Regions from separate parts of the Bradyrhizobium sp. CB3481 genome, predicted to be linked through region 2. Evidence: predicted binding sites of a transcription regulator. Region 2 holds the regulator's gene; the other holds the start of a gene.
The links. Region 2 encodes LexA, which represses DNA repair genes until DNA is damaged. Its sites were predicted from a motif close to TGTTCNNNNTGTGTTCNG; they were not measured.

Region 1 (3,407 bases), 2.7 Mb from region 2:
CCAGTCATGGCCATCGGGAAACTCCTCCCCCGTATTGCTCCGCCGCTCCGCGCAACCCGCGTAGCGGCTGACCGGACATTCGCTGCCGGAAGCTTGGCCACCTCGGCCGATCGGGCTCATGCCGCCGACCAGCCTGGATTTTTTATTCGGCCTTGATCACTCCGCCGCAACCATTCGCGGAAGCGGAACGTAAAGCCAGTCCCAATGGCCTGAGCATAATACGGTTTTGTTCCAGTTGCCTACGGCGATTCGCAATATTCACCGCCTCGTCAGGGCTTGGGTACCTCCAGCCTGAAGCGGCCGGCGCCGCCCTGGCCGAGCGGTTTTTCGAGTTCGGGTAGAATTGTCTTCAATTCACCCGCGAGTGTCCACGGCGGATTGACGATCAGGAGGCCGGTGGAGGCGAGGGGGCCGCCGGCCTCTTGGGGCGCGACGCTGAATTCGAGCCGCAGGCATTTTCCAGCCGGCCGGCTCGCCGCGGCGGCGCCCGCGACGGCGTGCGCCAAGGTGTCGGTGATGCGCCGGCTCTTCACCGGATACCAGATCAGGTAGCTGCCGGTCGGCCATTTCGCATAGGCCTCGGCGAATGTGCCGGCCAGCCGTTCGAATTCGTCTTTTTGTTCGAACGCGGGATCGATCAGCACCAGCCCGCGCCGTTCGTTGGGCGGCACGAAAGCCGGCAATGCCGTCCAGCCGTCGAGATCGACCACCCGCGCCTGACTGTCGCGGCGCAGCGCATCGATCAGTTGCTTGCGGGCGCCCGGCTCGATTTCGCAGGCGGTAAGGCGGTCCTGCGGCCGCAGCAGCGCCCGAGCAATCAGGGGCGAGCCGGGATAGGCCTCGAGCTTGCCCGGTGTGTTGAAGGCCCTGACGATATCGAGATAGGGGCCGACCAGCGGCAGCACGCTGTCCGAAAACCGCGCCTGCATCATCCGGGCGATGCCGGTCAGCCATTCGCCGCCGCGGCGCGCCTCTTCACCCGTGAGATCGTAGCGCCCGGCGCCGGCATGGGTATCGATGACGCGAAATGCGGCCGGCTTTTCCTGCAGATAGGTCAGCATGCGCACCAGCACGATGTGCTTGATGACATCGGCAAAGCCGCCGGCGTGAAAGGCGTGTCGGTAGTTCATGGCAGTGGCGACCAATCGGAAAAAACTTAACCCGTCTTCTACCCGTCGCCGGCAGCCTTGTCCTCTCTGTCAACGCAAACGCGATCGTGGCACCGATGAAGCTGGAACGCGCTTCGCAGAGGTAGATCCCGGCCATCCACGTGTCTTGCAGATGACGATAAAGGCGTGAATGGCCGGGAACGCAGACGAGTTGTCTGCGCAAAGAAGCCGCCATGCGCCGGCATGGCGAAAGGGATAACTAACCGCCTCGCACCGGCGGCATCACGACCTCGTCACGCCGGCAGGCGCGGCGGTCGATTTCCTCGCAGGTGTGGAATTGCATGTCCTTGCTCAGGCAGATCCGCACCTCGCTGAGGCGCCGGCTCGAGCAGGTCACCGAAATCGCCGCAGGGCTAAGGCCCGGGTTGATCTTGATGAAGGCGGCCTCGAGATCGCCGGGGGCGATGGTCTTCTCTTCGGATAGTTGCAGGAATTCCTCGGGGATCTTCACCGCCGCGCGCGCTTTGCGGATGTTTTCGAAGTACCCGCGTGCGCCAAGGCCTGAACAGGTGCCGTGCTTGTCCCACTCGTTGAAGATCAGGCCGGGTGCCGGCATCAGGTCCAGCATCGAGGTCATGATGTTGCGGTCGAGCCGCGGCGCGGGCCGCTGGCAATATTCCGGAAAGCCGCGCTCATATTGCGGCCAGAGGCCATGGACCACGAAGGAATACGGGCGGCTGCACTGGACCTGCGAGCGCCCGCTATTGCCGCGCTCGGCCGCCGCCTCACAGAACGAGGGCGACCAGGAAAGAGCCAGGACGTAAAAATCGAACTCACCCGGCGTGTTCTGCCGGCTATCCTGGGCGGCCGCCATCCCGACCGAGACGACGACGAGCGCCAATGAAATCAGAAATCGTGAAATGATACCGGATCGGTGCATCGGGCGCCCCTCTACTCGACTACCGGGAGCCTAGCAGGGAACCGGAACATTTCAAGAACAAAATTTGGGAATTCGTCCGCTCGCTCCGCAAGCGGAGCCGTTCAAAGGTGGCGAACCAGCAATCAGGGTCGGGCGGCGCGGCAGCCGGGGCCGTAGGCCCAGTTGCGGTCGAGACCGGTCACGCACCATTCGACACCCTGGCCATAGCCGGCAAAGCCGCCGTCCTCGATGATCGAGTAGTGCACGGTGCGCATCTTGCCGTCGCTCAGCATCACGTCGCCGCTGCAATAACGGCGCGGAACGTTGTCGGACTGCCAGGGCCGGAATGCGGTCTCATGGATCCGGCCGAAGCCGGTGATGACAAGCGCCGAATTCCAGAACTTGCCTTCCTTCTCGCGAAATTGCGTCGCGATGGTCGGCAGCGCCCGCTCGCATTCGGCGACCCGGCCCTCATAGTCCGGCCCGAACAGGCCGAAATTCAGCTGCAGCGGATTGGCGGCCTGTGCAGCATGGCTGGAAACAAAGAGGGCAAGCGCCGCCGTGATCGGGCCGAGAGCTCGCAAGGATGTGAACAGGTTGCGCATGGGAATCCGTCGCTAAAGCCAACGCACGGGACGGTGCCGCGAAGGCCTGACAAGGTCAAGTGCAGCGAGGCAACACCTGACGGCCAAGTCCGCCCCGTGCTCCAACCCATTCTTTTCACGGCCATCGGCGCACACTATGGTGGGCTTCGAGCGAAATGGAGTCTGCGATGCGAAGAATTCTGGCCGCGAGCCTGATTGCCATGGGTGGGGTCTTGGGCGGAGTCTTGGGCGGAATGCTGGCCAGCGCGCCGGCGCAGGCGCAGTGGATCGATATCGACACGGTGCCGCCGATGAAGGGCAACGACACCGGCGGCATCATCGCCTATTCGCTCGCGACGCAGGCCGATGCCCGCCAGCTCGCCGTCGACCACTGCGCCCGCTACGGCAAGGTGGTGAAATTCCTCGGCGTGCAGCCCAATTACGGCGGCTACGTTTCCTTTGCTTGCCGCTGGGTGCCCTATGGCGCCGCCGAGCGGCCGCTGCGCACGCTCTACTGAGCTCGGCCCGCCAGCTTTCCCCGGCCGGACATGTTTTCGCCACGCAAAGCGTGTGTTCACTTTCGCGCGCACGATAGCGTTGAAGACTTCAGGGGAATACACGCATGAGACGATTCCTTGTTGCGGCTGGTTCGGCCGCTATTTTGCTTGCCCTAGCGCCAATGGGCGCCGGTGCGGTGGAGCTGCCGGTACGCAAAGCCGGCCTGTGGGAGATGAAGGTGCTGAGCGGCGGATCTGTGCCGGAGATGACCATGCAGCAGTGCACTGACGAGACCAC
Region 2 (3,407 bases):
AGCCGCCAATATCGAAGGCGCGCGGGCGCGCGGCCTTTCTGCCATCCACGTGACATCGACGGATGACGTGGCAAGGGCATTGACCGCACTTGGAATATAAGGAGGTCTGCCCGTGGCCTTGATGCCGGTTGCCGATGCCTTATCCGCGATCCTCAGTGGCGCCGATCCGCTACCCGAGGAAATGGTCGCGCTCGAAGCCGCCCATCATCGCGTGCTGGCGCGCGACGTCGCGGCACGGCGGACCCAGCCGCCTGAGGCGATGTCGGCGATGGACGGCTATGCGGTGCGCGCCGCTGACGCCGCCGATCTCTCCGCCCGGCTGAAAGTGATCGGCGAGGTCGCTGCCGGCCGCCCGTTCGAACGGAAGGTCGGCCAAGGCGAAGCGGTGCGGATATTCACCGGCGGCGTGATCCCTGACGGGGCCGACGCCGTCATCATCCAGGAAGACACGGCGGTCGACGGCGATCATATCACCATCACCGAAGCCGCCGCCCCGGGGCGGCATATCCGCGCTGCCGGCGTCGATTTCCGCGAGGGTGACGTGCTGCTGAAGCGTGGGCGCCGCCTCACCGACCGCGACCTGTCGCTCGCCGCCGGCATGAACTATCCGCAAGTCGCCGTGCACCGCCGACCGAAAATCGCGATGCTCGCCACCGGCGACGAACTGGTGATGCCGGGTACGACGCCCGGACCCGGCCAGATCGTCTATTCCAACGGTTATGCGTTGCGGGCGCTGGCCGAGGACGAGGGCGCCGAGGTCATCGATCTCGGGGTCGCCGCCGACACCGTCGAGGCCACCACGGCAGGCATCCGCCGCGCTAGCGAGGCAGGAGCGGACGTCCTGATCACCATGGGCGGCGCCTCGGTCGGCGACCACGACCTCGTCAAGCGATCGCTCGAGGCCGAAGGGACGACGATGGCTTTTTGGCGGATCGCGATGCGGCCGGGCAAGCCGATGATGCATGGCAGGCTCGGCGCAATGCGGGTGATCGGCCTGCCCGGCAATCCCGTCTCCTCCTATGTCTGCGGCTTCCTGTTCCTGGTGCCGCTGATTCGCGCATTATCGGGCCGCGACCACGTCCATCACGTCAGGGAAAGCGCCGTTTTGGGCCGCGACCTTGCCGCCAACGACCAGCGCGAAGATTATCTCCGCGCCCGTCTCGAAGAGCGCGAGGATGGCACGCTGACCGCCGTGCCGGTCACCCACCAGGACTCCTCGCTGCTCGGGAATCTCGCTGCGGCACGGGCACTTGTGATACGTCCGCCATTCGCGCCGGCTGCCGTGAAGGGGTCGCGTTGCGAGCTCTTACGCCTGCCGGAGTGACGCCCTAGATGGCGCTTCGGGCCGCTGTCGCAATGCGTTCACCTGAAATTAAGTGGTTGCGGAACACATATCGAACATATAGTGTCCGTTCATGATTTGTTTCGAGTGCTAGTGTCTATGGTTGGGAGTTTGGGGACTCCCGCGATCTGGGCCCTGAAATTCGAGACCGAAGGACGATGCCAAACCGGGGGATTGCTCGCGATGCTTACGCGCAAACAGTACGAACTTCTGCGTTTCATCAATGAACGGCTGAAAGAGGCCGGCGTGCCGCCCTCCTTCGACGAGATGAAGGATGCGCTCGACCTACGCTCGAAATCCGGAATCCACCGGCTGATTACGGCGCTGGAGGAGCGTGGCTTCATCCGCCGCCTGCCCAACCGCGCCCGCGCCATCGAAGTCATCAAGCTGCCCGAGCTCGCCGCCGCCGGCAACGGACGCCGTGGCTTCACGCCGAGCGTTATCGAAGGCACGCTCGGCAAGCGCGCCTCGACCCCGCCTGTCGCCGAGGACGACGGCAATCGCCCGGTCGCCGTACCCGTCATGGGCCGGATCGCCGCCGGTACGCCGATCGAGGCGCTGCAGACCCGCAGCCACACCATCAGCGTGCCGCCTGACATGCTCGGCTCCGGCGAACATTACGCGCTCGAAGTGCGCGGCGATTCCATGGTGGATGCCGGCATTCTCGATGGCGACATGGCGCTGATCCAGCGCAATGAGACCGCCGACACCGGCGACATCGTGGTGGCGCTGATCGACGAGGAGGAAGCGACGCTAAAACGCTTCCGCCGCCGCGGCGCCTCGATAGCGCTCGAGCCGGCCAACGCCGCCTATGAAGTCCGCATCCTGCCGCCCAACCGGGTCCGCATTCAGGGCAAGCTGATCGGGCTGTACCGCAAATACTGATCTTTCAATATTGATCTGTCGGTTTGCGTACATCGCGGCGACAATACCAGCCCCGGCCTTCGGCCGGGGTTTTTTGCTGCGTGAAGGAACAAAAGCCGCGCTAGCGCGCTTGTGATTTGGTCGCAGTAGGCCCGTCGCAGAATTGCCCAGAACCAAGAAAATGCTTCTGCCAATTTCACTACGATAAAGTCCACTGTGATAGAGGCCTGTGCCTCCTTCCAGACACGGGTCAGCTATCTCTAACGAGGGAGCCATCCGATGTGTGACTATAGCCTGCACGCCGTGGCGACGCGCCCTGCCCGGGTCGGCGAGACGCTCGTTACCACGACCTTCCGCGGTACATCGACCCGCGGCTTTGCGTCAGAGCGTGAGCCTGCAGTGGCGGTCTGCATGCTTCCCGGCACCGAACTGGCGTTCGCCGAGGACGTCAGATACGATAACCGCTGGATCTGGACGCGAACCACCGAGTGGCGGGTCGGCAAGTTCAATCAGATCGAGCCCGAAGTGGCCGACCGTCACCATGACGCGATCGAATTTCCCGATGGCAGTCACGTGCTGGTGACGCAGCTTTGCGAAGGCCAGCGGGCGACCGTGCTGCAATTGCCGGTGGTCCAGACCGGCGGCGAGCGTGCCCCGAAGGCCGTCGAAGCGCCTCCGGCCGCTTCCATCGTGACCGGCTAAACGCCGCGCGCACGTGATCCGCCGGTTCAAATCGGCGGATCACGTGATATTATATTGCCTGGAAAATCGGCGCCGAGGGGCAGTCGGTGGTCAACAAGGTTACATGGCAAAGAGCCGGACGCGTCACCGAGCCGGGACGCTACATGTTCCGCTATGGCTGGCTCACGGTCACGGCCGACGATCTCGCGATCTGGCAGCAATTCCCTGACGCCTCGTTCACACTGGTCAACCTGCCGTCGGACCCCGACGCACCGGAGGAATTTCACCTCGGCGCGTTCGAGATACCGGTAAGCCCTCCGCACGACGGGCACTGAACGTCGTCTATTCCTCCGCCTGAAGGTCTGCCTCCGCCGGCGTCGCATCGACGGCACGCGCCGGCACGCGTGGCGCCAGCACCGCGGCGCCCGCCTCGCCGTCCTCGGCTGCGGCTGGCGACCAGGGCCGATCGATGCCGCGCGGCTTGACCGCCTCGACAGCAAGCCCCTCCCGGCTTCGCCGG

Region 1: the regulator LexA is predicted to act here: its motif matches at 2,092-2,109, upstream of QA643_RS06225 (ribonuclease T2).

The regions. Positions count from the first base shown of each region.
Region 1 covers NZ_CP121647.1:1,301,717-1,305,123, forward strand. The annotation lists gene QA643_RS06215 (cold-shock protein) at 1-14, opposite strand, end outside; gene rlmJ (23S rRNA (adenine(2030)-N(6))-methyltransferase RlmJ) at 270-1,130, opposite strand; gene QA643_RS06225 (ribonuclease T2) at 1,369-2,049, opposite strand; gene QA643_RS06230 (hypothetical protein) at 2,172-2,633, opposite strand; gene QA643_RS06235 (hypothetical protein) at 2,801-3,130, shown strand; gene QA643_RS06240 (DUF3617 family protein) at 3,235-3,407, shown strand, end outside.
Region 2 covers NZ_CP121647.1:3,952,912-3,956,318, reverse strand. The annotation lists gene QA643_RS19200 (HAD family phosphatase) at 1-100, shown strand, start outside; gene glp (gephyrin-like molybdotransferase Glp) at 113-1,324, shown strand; gene lexA (transcriptional repressor LexA) at 1,526-2,227, shown strand; gene QA643_RS19185 (hypothetical protein) at 2,486-2,908, shown strand; gene QA643_RS19180 (hypothetical protein) at 2,995-3,222, shown strand; gene QA643_RS19175 (ComEC/Rec2 family competence protein) at 3,230-3,407, opposite strand, start outside.